Regions from separate parts of the Pseudarthrobacter niigatensis genome, predicted to be linked through region 2. Evidence: riboswitches for the same ligand, from Rfam matches in the RefSeq annotation. Region 2 holds a riboswitch; each other region holds the start of a gene.
What was found. Region 2 has a riboswitch for cyclic di-AMP ahead of J2T23_RS16595 (aggregation-promoting factor C-terminal-like domain-containing protein). Riboswitches for the same ligand answer to the same signal wherever they lie in the genome.
Positions count from the first base shown of each region.

Region 1: linked by a shared signal. The riboswitch ahead of J2T23_RS13830 (C40 family peptidase) and the one ahead of J2T23_RS16595 (aggregation-promoting factor C-terminal-like domain-containing protein) in region 2 are both predicted to bind cyclic di-AMP.
Region 3: linked by a shared signal. The riboswitch ahead of J2T23_RS00710 (LysM peptidoglycan-binding domain-containing protein) and the one ahead of J2T23_RS16595 (aggregation-promoting factor C-terminal-like domain-containing protein) in region 2 are both predicted to bind cyclic di-AMP.

Region 1 covers NZ_JAUSTB010000009.1:62,115-66,323, reverse strand. The annotation lists gene J2T23_RS13845 (NTP transferase domain-containing protein) at 1-595, opposite strand, end outside; gene J2T23_RS13840 (HNH endonuclease) at 651-1,151, opposite strand; gene J2T23_RS13835 (NlpC/P60 family protein) at 1,423-2,196, opposite strand; gene J2T23_RS13830 (C40 family peptidase) at 2,360-3,034, opposite strand; cyclic di-AMP (ydaO/yuaA leader) riboswitch at 3,105-3,283, opposite strand; gene J2T23_RS13825 (M23 family metallopeptidase) at 3,411-4,209, opposite strand, start outside.
Region 2 covers NZ_JAUSTB010000013.1:34,516-38,724, forward strand. The annotation lists gene J2T23_RS16580 (phosphatase PAP2 family protein) at 1-19, shown strand, start outside; gene upp (uracil phosphoribosyltransferase) at 32-667, shown strand; gene J2T23_RS16590 (VOC family protein) at 771-1,175, shown strand; gene J2T23_RS16595 (aggregation-promoting factor C-terminal-like domain-containing protein) at 1,351-2,049, opposite strand; cyclic di-AMP (ydaO/yuaA leader) riboswitch at 2,055-2,218, opposite strand; gene J2T23_RS16600 (ArnT family glycosyltransferase) at 2,418-4,209, opposite strand, start outside.
Region 3 covers NZ_JAUSTB010000001.1:141,760-145,968, reverse strand. The annotation lists gene J2T23_RS00725 (DNA alkylation repair protein) at 1-16, opposite strand, end outside; gene J2T23_RS00720 (TraR/DksA family transcriptional regulator) at 13-372, opposite strand; gene J2T23_RS00715 (aggregation-promoting factor C-terminal-like domain-containing protein) at 394-1,743, opposite strand; cyclic di-AMP (ydaO/yuaA leader) riboswitch at 1,995-2,165, shown strand; gene J2T23_RS00710 (LysM peptidoglycan-binding domain-containing protein) at 2,169-3,008, shown strand; gene J2T23_RS00705 (protein adenylyltransferase SelO) at 3,116-4,209, opposite strand, start outside.

The DNA.
Region 1 (4,209 bases), on a different contig from region 2:
CGGGGACTGTGACAAGCTGCACGTCCAGACTAGCAAGGAGCGCCCTGACCGAGCCGTTGACCAGGGCGTTGCGTGAAGCCAGGTCAGCGCAGGACCTTTTTAACCCAGCCGTGCTGTAGAAACCTGCCAACGGCTGGGTCCTGCCGTCCTCGGAACGGGCCACCACCCCACCTGGGCGGACGCCGGGATCGGACTGCAGCAATGCGTCCCGCAGCACTGCCACCGCCTGGGCGGCCAACGGCATGTCGCAGGCCAGCACCAGGGAGTAGGGGGCCCCTCCCCCGTTCCTCGCCAGGGTATCCAGGCCTGCGGCAATCGCAGCCGCCGGACCAGCAAAGGGCGGCTCCTCCCGGCATGCAAGCAGGTTGGCAGGGCGGACCGACAGTGGCAGCGGGTGGCCCTCCCCGGATTCACCCGGCAGGACTCCCGCATCGCCGACAACCACGGTCAGCCGGGCACCGGCCGCCGCGGCAACGGCGCGCTCCAGAAGGGTTTGGCCGTGGAAAACCAACGACTGCTTGGGCACGCCGCCCAGGCGCGATGATCGTCCCCCGGCAAGGATCAGGGCATCAAAAGCCACGCTGTTCTTGTGCACTTCCCCAGCCTAGCGACCGGCACCCTTTCCGGCGCCGGGAGGCGCCGGGAAACTGTCAGGCAGCGCGCTCCGGCAGCAGGAACGGATCCCATGCGGGGGTCGGCTTCTCCAGTTCCTTGATCTGCCAGATCGTCCCGTGCGGCGGCTCGGGAACAAACCGAAGGGTCCACCCCATCTCGGCGGGAGTGTGGTCGCCCTTGACGTTGTTGCACCGCAGGCAGGCGGCCACCAGGTTCTCCCACGAATCGGCACCTCCACGCGACTTTGGGTGAACGTGGTCGATTGTGTGCGCAGCCTTGCCGCAGTAGGCACATTTGTGACCGTCCCGCCGGAGTACGCCCCTGCGGCTGACGGCCGTTGAGTGGTTGTACCTGGGCCGGATGTAACGGTTGAGGAGGATCACGGACGGGCGGCCCAGGACGTCGGTGGGCCCCACCACCGGGTCGTCCCCTTCGGCCACGACGCTTGCCTTGCCCGTGAGCACAAGCACCAGCGCCCGGCGGAAAGTGATAACCGCCAGCGGTTCATATCCAGCATTCAGAACGAGAGTGCGCATGCACTTACCTCTTCACGGCCGCACCCGTCAGGGGCACGAGGGCCGGCTGCCCTCGGCATGTCCGGGCTATGGATCGACATCACAAGAGTAAACAAAGAAGTGCAGAATCAGGTAATCGCCGCCCCGGAGGCCCCTTCCGTCACCATGCCAGGGAAAAGGCGGGGACGCCGGCGGCAAAGCCCTTAAGCGCAAAGGACCCCCGCCTTGCTGGCGGGGGTCCTCTGGCAAGCAGCACGCGGGCCGGCGTTGGTTAAGGCCGGCACAGGAATGCCTAACGTACGCGGATGGCTACCGGTCCGGAGCCAACATTGGCGCTGAAGACCACGGTGTCGTTGCCATTGAAGCCGCCGTGGACGGCCATGCCGTTACCGGCGTAAACGGCAATGTGGGCCATGCCGCCGCCACCGTCGGCGTAGTACAGCAGGTCGCCGGGCTGGGCCTGGGACATGGGCACGGTGTCACCCAGCGACAGGTAGCCTGCCGGCCAGTCGTGGAAATGGATGCCGACGGCAGCCAGTGCGTTGGTCACCAGCATGGTGCAGTCCTGGTGCACGCCGAGCTGGGCGTATGCGGCGGAAAGGATGGCTGCTCCCTTCCCGCTTGCGGAAACCTGGGCGGCGGGAGCAGCCGGAGCAGCGGCGGTAACAACCTTGGCCGTGACCTTGGCAGCAGCAACAGGCTGCGCCACAGGCGCGGGAGCAGCTTCCTGCACCTGGACCTGGGGCTCGGGCTCGACGACGGGAGCCGGCGTGGTGGTGACAGCAGGCTTCTCGTAGCTGATGGCAATGGTGGAAGCCGCGGAAATCGGGGCGTCGACGGCCGATTCAACTTCGAGCTGGGACGCCGGAGCGGAATCGCGCTTGACGTTGGCGTCGGCAGCGTTCGCTGCGAGCCCGCTGGTCAGGACCAGGCCGGAAGCCGCGGCGATAACAGCAGCCTGGCGGCCCATGCCACCGGCGTTGTCGCTGACAGCTTTGGCAATGATGGCGATCGAGTTGGTTTTGGTGACCTCGGCGCGGTGCCGTGCGGTAGCACGAGTCGTCATGAGTTCTCTCTTTCGTTTTTCCTTCGGACCGCGTGTAGGCAGGCAAAGGGGGCTGGACGCGCCGGCATCTTGGGGGTAAGCCGGCGCATCCCGAACGGGGATCTGGTTTCTAGCGGAAGAGCTGTGGGCAAAGAAATAGCCCTTGGAGCGCTAAGCCCAAGAACTACTTGTTGAGGTGGTAGTACGACGAGGTACCGGTGGCTGCGGGCGAGTGCAGCAGCGTGCCCTGGGAGGGGTTGAGCGCGCTGATCATCATGCCGTTGCCGACGTAGATACCCACGTGCGCGCCGCCGTTCTGGACAACGAGGTCGCCCGCCTGCGGGGTGGAGGTCGGGGTCATGATGTTCCACGCGTTGGTGCGCGGGATGCTGATCCCGGCCTGTGCGTAGACCCACTGGACGAACCCGGAGCAGTCCCAGCCGGTGACCGGGCTGGTGCCGCCCCATACATAGGAGTGGCCGATGCCGGTGTAGGCGATGGCTGCAATGCCGGAGGTTGCGGCGGAGACAGTCTCGGCAGCCTTGGCGGCGGGAGCGGCGTCCTGGCCAGCGGTGGCGGCGCGTTCGGCCGGCGCGGTGGACTGGGGACGTACCGCCTCCACCTTCGGAGCGGCGGTGGTCTTGACGACCGGGCGCTCGAAGGAAACCGTGGCCGTGGGGGCGGCCGTGACGGCCAGTGCCGTCTGTGCCGAGCCGGACTCGGTGGATGCAGAGACACCGGCGGTGGTGTCAGCTGCGTTTGCTGGCAGGCCCATGCTCAGGATCAGGCCCGATGCGGCTGCCACTACGGCAGCCTGGCGGCCTACGGTCCCGGCATTTGCACTCACGGCCTTGGACACGGCGTCCAAGGGGCTGGTGCGAACCGTTTGCGCACGGTGGCGCGCAGAATGATGGCGTGAAGACACGAAGGTAGCCTCTCCCAATGCCTGCGAGGTGAGCTGTCGGATTCGGATGGGAGTCACCCGGCCACACAGCTTCCTGGGAAGCTGGTGACTTAACCCCAAGGCCTTCTGAAGAGAAGGCCAAAATTGGTTCCCCCGCCCCTGCCAGACGATGAAATGCGAACGGACCTTGAGCGGTGGCAGAGTTAGGCAATCCACTCAAGAGCGTCAACTTCGGAAAAGTTGACGCGAGTTAGACGGTACAGCAGTTTTGTTTCAATGTCACATTCAGGTCACGGCAGGTCGCTGCGATCTGAGAGTGGGCAATCATTCGTTACAGCCAGCCCATGGGGTCGACCACTTCGCCGTTGACCTGCACCTCGAAGTGCAGGTGGCAGCCGGTGGAGGCACCTGTGGTGCCGCTGAGCGCCACGACTTCTCCACGAGAGACCGTCTGGCCCACCTTGACGTTGAAGGAGGACAGGTGGTTGTACGTGGTTTCCAGTCCGTTGCCGTGGTCGATGACCACCCGGTTTCCGCCGCCGAACTGGTGCCAGCCTGCGAAGGTAACGGTGCCGGTCGCAGCGGCAAGGACGGACGTCCCGCATTGAGCCACGAAGTCCTGGCCCCGGTGGAAGTCGCCGGAGCCCCCGGTAATCGGGCTCACCCTGTATCCGAACGGTGACGCGGTCACGAGGGAGGCTAGTGGTGCAGCCAGGGTGCCGGCCGACGCCGCCCGCGTGACGGAGCCGGCGGACTGGGCACTCAGGAGCTGCTTGAGCTTCCCGTCCGGGTCGGCCTGGGTCACCACGGCGGAGCGGCTGAAGTCGATCTGGGCACCAACATCGGCGGAAATCTGCGGCTGCGGGCTGACGGAGGAAGCTGCCAGGGGCGCGTTGCCGGACGCATCAGTGGCCATGACCGGGCTGGTGGCGGGCACTGTGACCGTCAGCACCAGTCCGGTGGCAGCCAGAGCGATTCCGGCCTTCTGGCCAATCCCGCTTGCGGCGGCGAACTCCGTTACCTGCCGCAAGGGCCCCCGACGGCGGCGCGCGTCGCGATGCAGATCGCGGGGGCGCTCCACTGCTGCGTCTTCGACAACCCGGGGTGCCGAAGGGGGGCTGGCTGCGCGG
Region 2 (4,209 bases):
CAAGGACACCGCCGGATGATAGTTTTGGGGGATGCGTACTCTCGTTGTTGACCACCCCCTGGTCGCCCACAAGCTCACCGTCCTGCGGGACAAGAACACGCCGTCGCCTGTCTTCCGGCAGCTGACGGAAGAGCTGGTGACGCTGCTGGCCTACGAAGCCACGCGGGAGGTCCGCACCGAGCCCGTCACCATCGAAACGCCTGTCAGCACCACCATCGGTACGGCGTTCACCAAGCCCACACCGCTGGTGGTCCCCATCCTCCGGGCGGGCCTGGGCATGCTGGAGGGCATGACCAAACTGGTCCCCACCGCCGAGGTGGGCTTCCTGGGCATGGCCCGGGACGAGGAAACGCTGGACATCATCACCTACGCCGAGCGCCTCCCCGAGGACCTGACCGGCCGCCAGGTGTTCGTCCTGGACCCCATGCTGGCCACCGGCGGCACTCTGCGCGAGGCCATCAAGTTCCTGTTCAAGCGGGGCGCTTCGGACGTCACCTGCATCTGCCTGCTGGCGGCTCCGGAGGGCCTGGCCAAGCTGGAGGAGGAACTGGGCGACGCAAACGTGCACATCGTCCTGGCCTCCATCGATGAGAAGCTCAACGAGAAGTCCTATATCGTTCCCGGGCTGGGCGATGCCGGCGACCGCCTCTACGGCATCGCCGGGTAGCCTCCCGCCGTCCGGACGGGACCTGTCGGGGAGGGACTTCGCAGACGGCTCTCATTTTGCGCTGGGCCTTTTCGGACCGGTGCCCCGCCGCTAGCCTGTGCGGATGGACTGGAAACTCGAACTTGTCTTTGTCCCTGTCTCCGACGTTGACCGCGCCAAGGACTTCTACGTCAACAAGGTGGGCTTCAACGCCGACTATGATGAGCGGCCCTCGGACGACCTCCGTTTCGTGCAGCTGACGCCGCCAGGTTCGGCCTGCTCCATCTGCATTGGCGAGGGGCTGACGGACGCACCTCCCGGCACCGGCTCAAACCTGCAACTGGTGGTCAGCGACATCACCGCGGCGCATGACTTCCTGAAAACCAACGGTGTGGACGTCAGTGACGTGGACGTCCAGGACTGGGGACACTTCGTGTACTTCGCCGATCCGGACGGCAACAAGTGGTCTGTCCAGTGCATACCGTGGCGGAACGCCGGGGCAGACGCGGCGCCAAGCCCTGCACCTTAAACCAGTGAGGGCCGCATCCCCGGGGATGCGGCCCTCACTGCGCGGTAGTTCCCTGCCGGGCCCCACTCCAAGGCGAACGACGGCGGGGCCAGGGACGCGTCGTCGGGCGGCCGTCAGTGCTGGAAAGGCTCAGCTGAATGTGCCGCTTCGACGCGCCGCGGCAGGGAAATGGTGCCTAGTACCAGTTGTGCGCCAGGTGGAAGTTCAGTGCGCCGCAGGGGGACTGGTAGCTCTTCTTGATGTAATCCAGGCCCCAGTTGATCTGGGTCCGGTAGTTGGTGAGGTAGTCCGCACCTGAGCTGGCCATCTTCTCGGCGGGGAGGGACTGGACTATTCCGTACGCCCCGCTGCTGGGATTGGTAGCTGTGGTGGTCCAGTCGGATTCCTTGGTCCACAGGGTCTGCAGGCACTGCATCTGGTCCGGTCCCCAGCCGAATGTGGCCAGCTGGCCGGCGGCGTATGCCTGGGCGCCGGCGGGATCGTTGACTGCGACGGCGGGTGCAGGCTCGGGGGCAGGGGCCGGTGCGGGTGCCGGGGCAGGTGCCGCCGGTGCGGGAGCCGCGGGCGCTGCTGCCGGAGCCGGTTCAGCCGCCTGCGGTGCAACGCTGATGGCTGCGGGAGCGGGGCTCTCCACTGGGTTGGAGCGGATTTCGCTCTTCTCGATGCTCATTTGGGCGTCGGCTGCTGCCGTGTTTGACTGGGTGGACGACGCCGGGGTCATGCTGCTGGTGGCCTGTCCGGCCGCGCCTACCCCCACCAGTACCGCGCACGATGCCGCAAGGACGGCGGCGCGCTGGCCGAGGGTGGTCTTCTTGGCCTGCGGTTTGGCCCTGTGTTTAGCCTGCAGGCATGATTCTGCCGTGTTTTTGGACATGATTGATCGCCTCTCACACCTGCGGAGTTAGCTGTCGGGTTCGGATGAGGGCATCCGGCCGTACGGAAAGAAAATCACGTACTGGCTTAACCCCAAGGGCAGTCATTGCCCGGGACGGTGGGTCCCCCGCCTCTGCCGTTGCTCAATCGGAATCCGGGGAAGCGGCAGAGCTTGGCGTCAACCCGGGATATGCGGCCCGAACGGAAACCGCACCCAATCGACGGTACAGGAAGATTAAGCAGAAGTCACATTTAGGTAACGGAAGTCACGGATTCCGCGCGTCGGTTTGCGGGCGCACGCGCCGAGGATTCGCTAAACGGAAGCAGTCCAGCCCGCCGGGGAATTCCGGTCCGGGCCGGACTGCCTCGCTACTGGCCTGCCAGGGCGTACACCGTGGTGCCACCGATGCTCTGCGACTGGAAATTGGCGGCCACCCACTCAGCGATCTGCGTTGCTGCATCCGAGCCGCTGGTGGAACGCATGGTCCCGCCCGCGATGAAGAAATGGATCTTTCCCTGGGACACCAGCTCCTGGAACTGCGCCAGCGTGGGGGAGGGATCGGTGCCGTTGAAGCCGCCCACCGCCATGACTGGAAGTTCGGTTGCCAGCTGGTAACCGGCGGCGTTGTTCGAACCCACCACGGCCGCAGCCCAGGTGTAGCTTGAGGCCCCCGCCCGGAGCGCGGTGAGCAGCCCGGCCGACGGCGTCGGGGCACCCAAGAGGCCGCCCATCCCTCCGCTGCGGCCCCCGGCAAACCCTGTGCCGCCTTGGGTACCTGGCTGCCGGAAGCCCTGTCCCTGCGTGCCCTGTCCCTGCGTGCCTTGGGCTGTGCTGCCTGTGCCACCGGTGCCAAATCCGTTCCCGTTGCCCCCAGTGCCGCCGGGCGCTCCGCCCGGGCCCGTACCGCCCGGGCCCGCACCGAACCCTGACGTGGGGCCTGCGCTGACGATTGCCCCGCTGTGCACCGCCGATGCCGTGGAGACGGAGTAGGCAAGCGGCCCGGCGAGCGACGCAGCAACGGCCAGCACCGCCGTCGTCCGCTGGAGGGAGCGGCGGCCCAGGAACCGGTTGAGGCCCACTCCGGCGGAAGCGGCCAGCCCTGCCGCCAGCACCAGCCAGCGCAGCCACGGACCGTAGGCAGAGGTGGTGCCCAGCAGGGAGAACGCCGTCAGGGCTGCCGCTGCCACCGCCGCCGCGAGCGGGATTGCAGCGGCCAGCTGCTGCCTGTGCTGCCACAGGAGAACAGCGCCCAGGCCGGTAAGTGCCGCAATGCCGGGCGCCAGCGCCACCGCGTAGTAGGGGTGGATGATGCCGGCCATGTAGCTGAACACCAGGCCCGTCACCAGGACCCACGAGCCCCAGGCCACCACCGACGCACGCACCGGATCCGTCCGCGGCGCCCGTCGGCCCACCCACAGCAGGCCCGCCGCGAGGATCAGGGCGGAGGGCAGCAGCCACGCTATTTGGCCACCGAACTCGCTGTTGAACATCCGGAACAGGCCGGGGACGCCCCAGCCGTTGCCCCCGCCCACGCTGCCCGTTTCGTCGCCCGTCAGCCGCCCCAATCCGTTGTAGCCAAGGGTGAGTTCCAGGATGGAGTTGTCCTGCGACCCGCCAATGTAGGGCCGCATGCTGGCAGGCGTCAGCTCGACGGCCGCGAGCCACCAGCCCGCGGAAACAACCATCGCCGCCCCTGCCGCGGCCAGCCGCAGGAGGCGCCGGCCCAGCCTGCCCGGCCCCGCAACCATGTAGGCCAGGGCGAACCCGGGAACCACCAGCAGGACCTGAAGTTGCTTGGCCAGGAAGCCGAAGCCCAGGAACACGCCGGCCAGCAGGAGCCAGCGCAGCCGGTCCTCCTGGATTGCACGGAGGATCCCGTACCCGGCGGCAGTCATGAGCAGCACCAGCAGGGCGTCAGGGTTGTTGAACCTGAACATCAGCGTGGCAACCGGCGTGAGGGCGAGGACGGCAGCGCCCAGCAACCCGGCCCGGTGGGCGACGGTGTGGTCACCCGTGGCCTGCACCGCGGCTCGGCGCACCGCAAGGTGGAGCAGCCAGGCGGCCCCGACCCCCATCAGCGCTTGCGGGACCAGGATGCTCCACGGGTTCAATCCGAAGATCCGGACGGACAGTCCCATGATCCACAACGAGGCCGGCGGC
Region 3 (4,209 bases), on a different contig from region 2:
CCGAGGCCTCCGTCATCGCCCGCGGCCGGACGAGGCGTGCAGGATGCAGAACGGCGTCCATGGCCGGGCTTCCAGGCGGCCCTCGGCAATGGGCTCCCCGCACACCGCGCAGGTTCCGTAGGTTCCCGCGGCCAGTCGGTCAAGGGCCGCTTCGATCTGCCCAAGGCCGGCCGAGCTTTGTTTCAGGAGCGCTGAAGCCTGCGAGAGTTCGAAGGCAATGGTGGCACCTTCGGGATCGTGCTCGTCATCCACATTGGAGTCCTGGCGCGCCGAATTTGCGGACTCGATATCCGCCCGCAGCGCCGGCAGCAGTGCCACGCGCCGGGCCCGCTCCTCTTCGAGCAGCGCGCGGAACCGTTCGAAATCAGGCATGGGGACAGCCTAACGCGTCAATCAGTACCAGTTCAGGGCGGCGGAGTGGTTCCAGGCCGCGCACGGGGAACCATACCGGTCCTTGATGTAGCCAAGGCCCCAGTCGACCTGCGTGCGGTAGCTGGTGAGCCAGTCGCTGCCGGCACTGGCGTACTTGCCCGGCGGCAGCGCCTGGGCTATTCCATAGGCACCGGAGTAGGCGTTGGTGGCCGTGGTCAGCCAGCTGGACTCCTTGGTCCACAGCTGGGCAAGGCACAGGAACTGGTCCTGGCCCCACCCGTAGGCGGCCAGGCGCCCCGATGCATAGCTTTTCGCTCCGGCCGGATCGTTCACCGCACCGCCGGGAACGGAAGGAACGACGACGGCGGGCTGAGCCGGCGGGGCCGGCGCCTCCGGGGCGGCCGGCCCGGGATCGACAGCGGGAGGAGGGGCCGGAACGGGTTGGACACCGCCGGGCTGGACGGGACCTGCCGGGGCCGGGTTTGCCGCGGGCGCGGGTGCCTTCGGCTGCTGCGCCGCCGCGGCGGAGGCCCTGGCCTCGGCCTCCGCCTGCTGCCGGGCCTGCTCCTGCGCGGCGGCGCGCTTGGCCGCCTGGGCCGCCTCGTAGGCAGCCTGCGCCGCCTGGCCCTGGCGGTACTCACCCTCAAGGGCCGCCGTCGTGCCTTTCAGGGCTGCGAGCTGGGCTGTCAGCTCGCCGCCATGCCGCTGTTCCTCCGCCACCTGCCGGGCCAGCGAATCCTGGGCCGCGCGGGCGGACTCCAGCGTTGCCTTCGCCTCCGCGGCAAGCCGCTCCCGCTCGCTCCTGGCAACCTTCTCCTGGTCGGCAAGGGCGGCGGCTGCCTGTTCAGCGGCCGCCGCCTTGGTGACCAGGGCCGCAGTCTTGTCCCCCACGAGCTTGACCAGGTTGAGCCCCTGGACGCTGTTGGTTCCCAGGGCATCCAGCGCCACGAAGAACCCCGTGTTGGTTCCGCCGGTTTTGTAGGACTCGACAGCCAGGGCGCCGAGGTCTTTCCGGTAACGTGCCAACTCCTGGTTGGCGTGGGCGGACCGGGCGGAAAGGGTCTCGAGGCGGGAAGAAGCTGCCTGGAGCCCGGCGTCGGCGGCAGCGTACCCTGCCGCCGAGCGCACGGCGGCTTCCCCTGCCGCCTCAGACTCGGCTTCGAGGCGGGACAGCAGTCCGTTGATGATGGTGATCTCCCCCGCCTTCGAAGCTTCCGAGGACTGGGCCGCCTGCACGTCTGCCCACGAAGGATACCCGCCGGTTGGGGGCGGGTCGTCGGCAGTGGCCGGAAGGACAACGGTGGCGGCCAGGGCAACAGCCGCCAGGCCCCCCAGTACGGGGAACCTGGCGGTGGTCACGAACAGGGGCATAGTCCCGAAGCTTACCGGCGGATTGGAGGGGCACGCAGGAAGCCGTCTCCACATTGTTACTTGGACGGCAGCCACCGCCATCAGTCGAGGTCAGGCGGGAAGCAGGCTTATCGTCCACACGTTTGCGCAATTCGAGAGGGCAGCCTCGTATGTTACCTAAATGTGACAATCGCCGTGCCCATGGGTTAGGGTCGTCAGGTGTCCCTCTCAGACGGGACATTCCCGTCAGTATGCCGAGCCCTGCCGCTGACCATGGGATCCAACCGCTCCAGTTGGCAGGGACGGGGGAACCAAGTTTCCACGGCCACATGTGGCCTAGGGGTTAAGTCGGCAGCGCCTCCCTCCATCGCGGGGCCGCTCCCGGCCGGGTATCTCCAGCCCGAACCCGACAGCTCACCCCGCAGGCATGGGAGAGGCGATCAACCGTGTCAAAAAATTCCATTTCAGCCCGCCACCGCGCGACTCCGGCCCGCTCCATTGTGCTCGAGGGCCTCGCCGTAACAGCCAAGTCGCAGGCCCGCTCCCTGGGCCGCCCGGCGCTCGCTGTGGCAGCAGCGTCCGGCATTGCGTTCGGCGTGGGCGCTCCGGCCCACGCTGGCGTAACCGCACCGGACACTACTGAGCAGACCAGTGTGCAGGCCACCGCCGCAGCACCTGCTGCAGCCCCTGCCGCAGCAGCAGGGAACGTCCACACCGTGGTTTCCGGCGACACCCTCGGCGCCATCGCCGCGGCGTACGGCGTCAACCTCAATGACGTCCTGTCCGCCAACGGCCTGGGCCTGTCCTCGGTCATTTACCCGGGCGACCAGATCCAGATTCCCGGCGCCGGCTACACCGCAGCGCCGGCACCGGCCCCGGCTGCAGCACCCGTGCAGGCGGCAGCCGCCACCGCACCGGCCAACACCGGCATGAACATGTCCTACGCCTCGGCAACGCCTGTGGCTTCCACTACGGGCACCGGCACCGGCGCGGCGATCCTCGCCTCGGCCTACAGCCAGCTGGGTGTCCAGCAGGACTGCACCGCGATGGTTGAGAAGGCACTGCGCTCCGTCGGCAAGTCCGTAGGCGACCTGGCCCCCACCCAGTTCTTCCAGTACGGCACGGTGGTGGGCTCTCCCGCCCCCGGTGACCTGATCATCACCTCCGGCCACGTGGGCGTTTACGCAGGCAACGGCCAGGTTGTCAGCGGCGGCGTCAACGGCTTCGACACGCAGGTGCACTCCATCAGCTGGCTCGGCGGGTACTCCGCAGTGCGCGTAGCCTAGTCCCTGCCGGTCGGGCCCGCATGGCGGTGCCGACTGTGAAGGAGGGTGGCAGCCGGGAAACCGGCTGCCACCCTCCTGTCGTTAACGCACCCGCCGCGCCGCCGCGGTCAGGTCCCGCAGAACGTCATGTAGCTGCCGAAGTCCTCCGGCGGTCCCTGCATATAGCGTTCCAGGCCGGGCCGTTCAGTGAAGGGGTGGCTGACAGCTGCCAGCAGCTGCTGCAGCGGAGCCCGGTCCCCTCCGGTGGCTGCGGACAGCGCCTCCTCCACAAGGTGGTTCCGGGGAATGTACGCAGGATTCACGCTGTCCATCAGCTGAGCGTCCGGCTGGAGATCCTGCCACCGCACCACCCAGGAATCAAGGGCGGCAAGGTCAAGGACCATGCCGCGCACGGGGCGGCGGTCCCCTCGGGCGGCTTTACCCAGGTTGCGGAAGAACAGGGTGTAGTCCACGGGTCCGTCCTTCAGGATGTCGAGGACATCATCCACCAAGGCCCCGGCGGCGCCGCTTTCATCGACGCCGTCCAGACCCAGCTTGGCCGCCATCCCGCGGGTCCATGCCTTGCTGTACTGGCCCCGGAAACCGCCCAGGACCTCCACCGCCGGGGCCACGGCTTTCTCCTGGTCCTGGCCAATCAGCGGGAGCATGGCCTCGGCGAGCCGGGCCAGGTTCCATTCGGCCAGGACCGGCTGGTTGGCGTAGGCGTAGCGTCCACCGACGTCGATGGAGCTGTAGACGGCGGCTGGGTTGAAGGCGTCCATGAACGCGCAGGGCCCGTAGTCGATGGTCTCGCCCGAGATGGTCATGTTGTCCGTGTTCATGACCCCGTGCACGAAGCCAACGAGCATCCACCGGGCGACGAGCTCTGCCTGGGCGGAGACGACTGCCGCGAACAGCGCAAGGTAGGGGTTTGCGGCATCGGCCGCCTGCGGGTAGTGCCTGCCGATGGCGTGGTCCGCCAGCCGCTTCAGGAGGTCCATATTTTCGGTTGCGCGCGCGTACTGGAAGCTGCCAACGCGCAGGTGGCTGCCCGCAACCCGTGCCAGGACGGCGCCGGGCAGCATGTCATCGCGCCGAACCTGCCGCCCGGTGGCAACAACGGCGAGCGAACGGGTGGTGGGAATGTGCAGTGCGTGCATGGCCTCACTGACAATGTATTCACGCAGCATGGGCCCGACGACGGCGCGGCCATCCCCGGCGC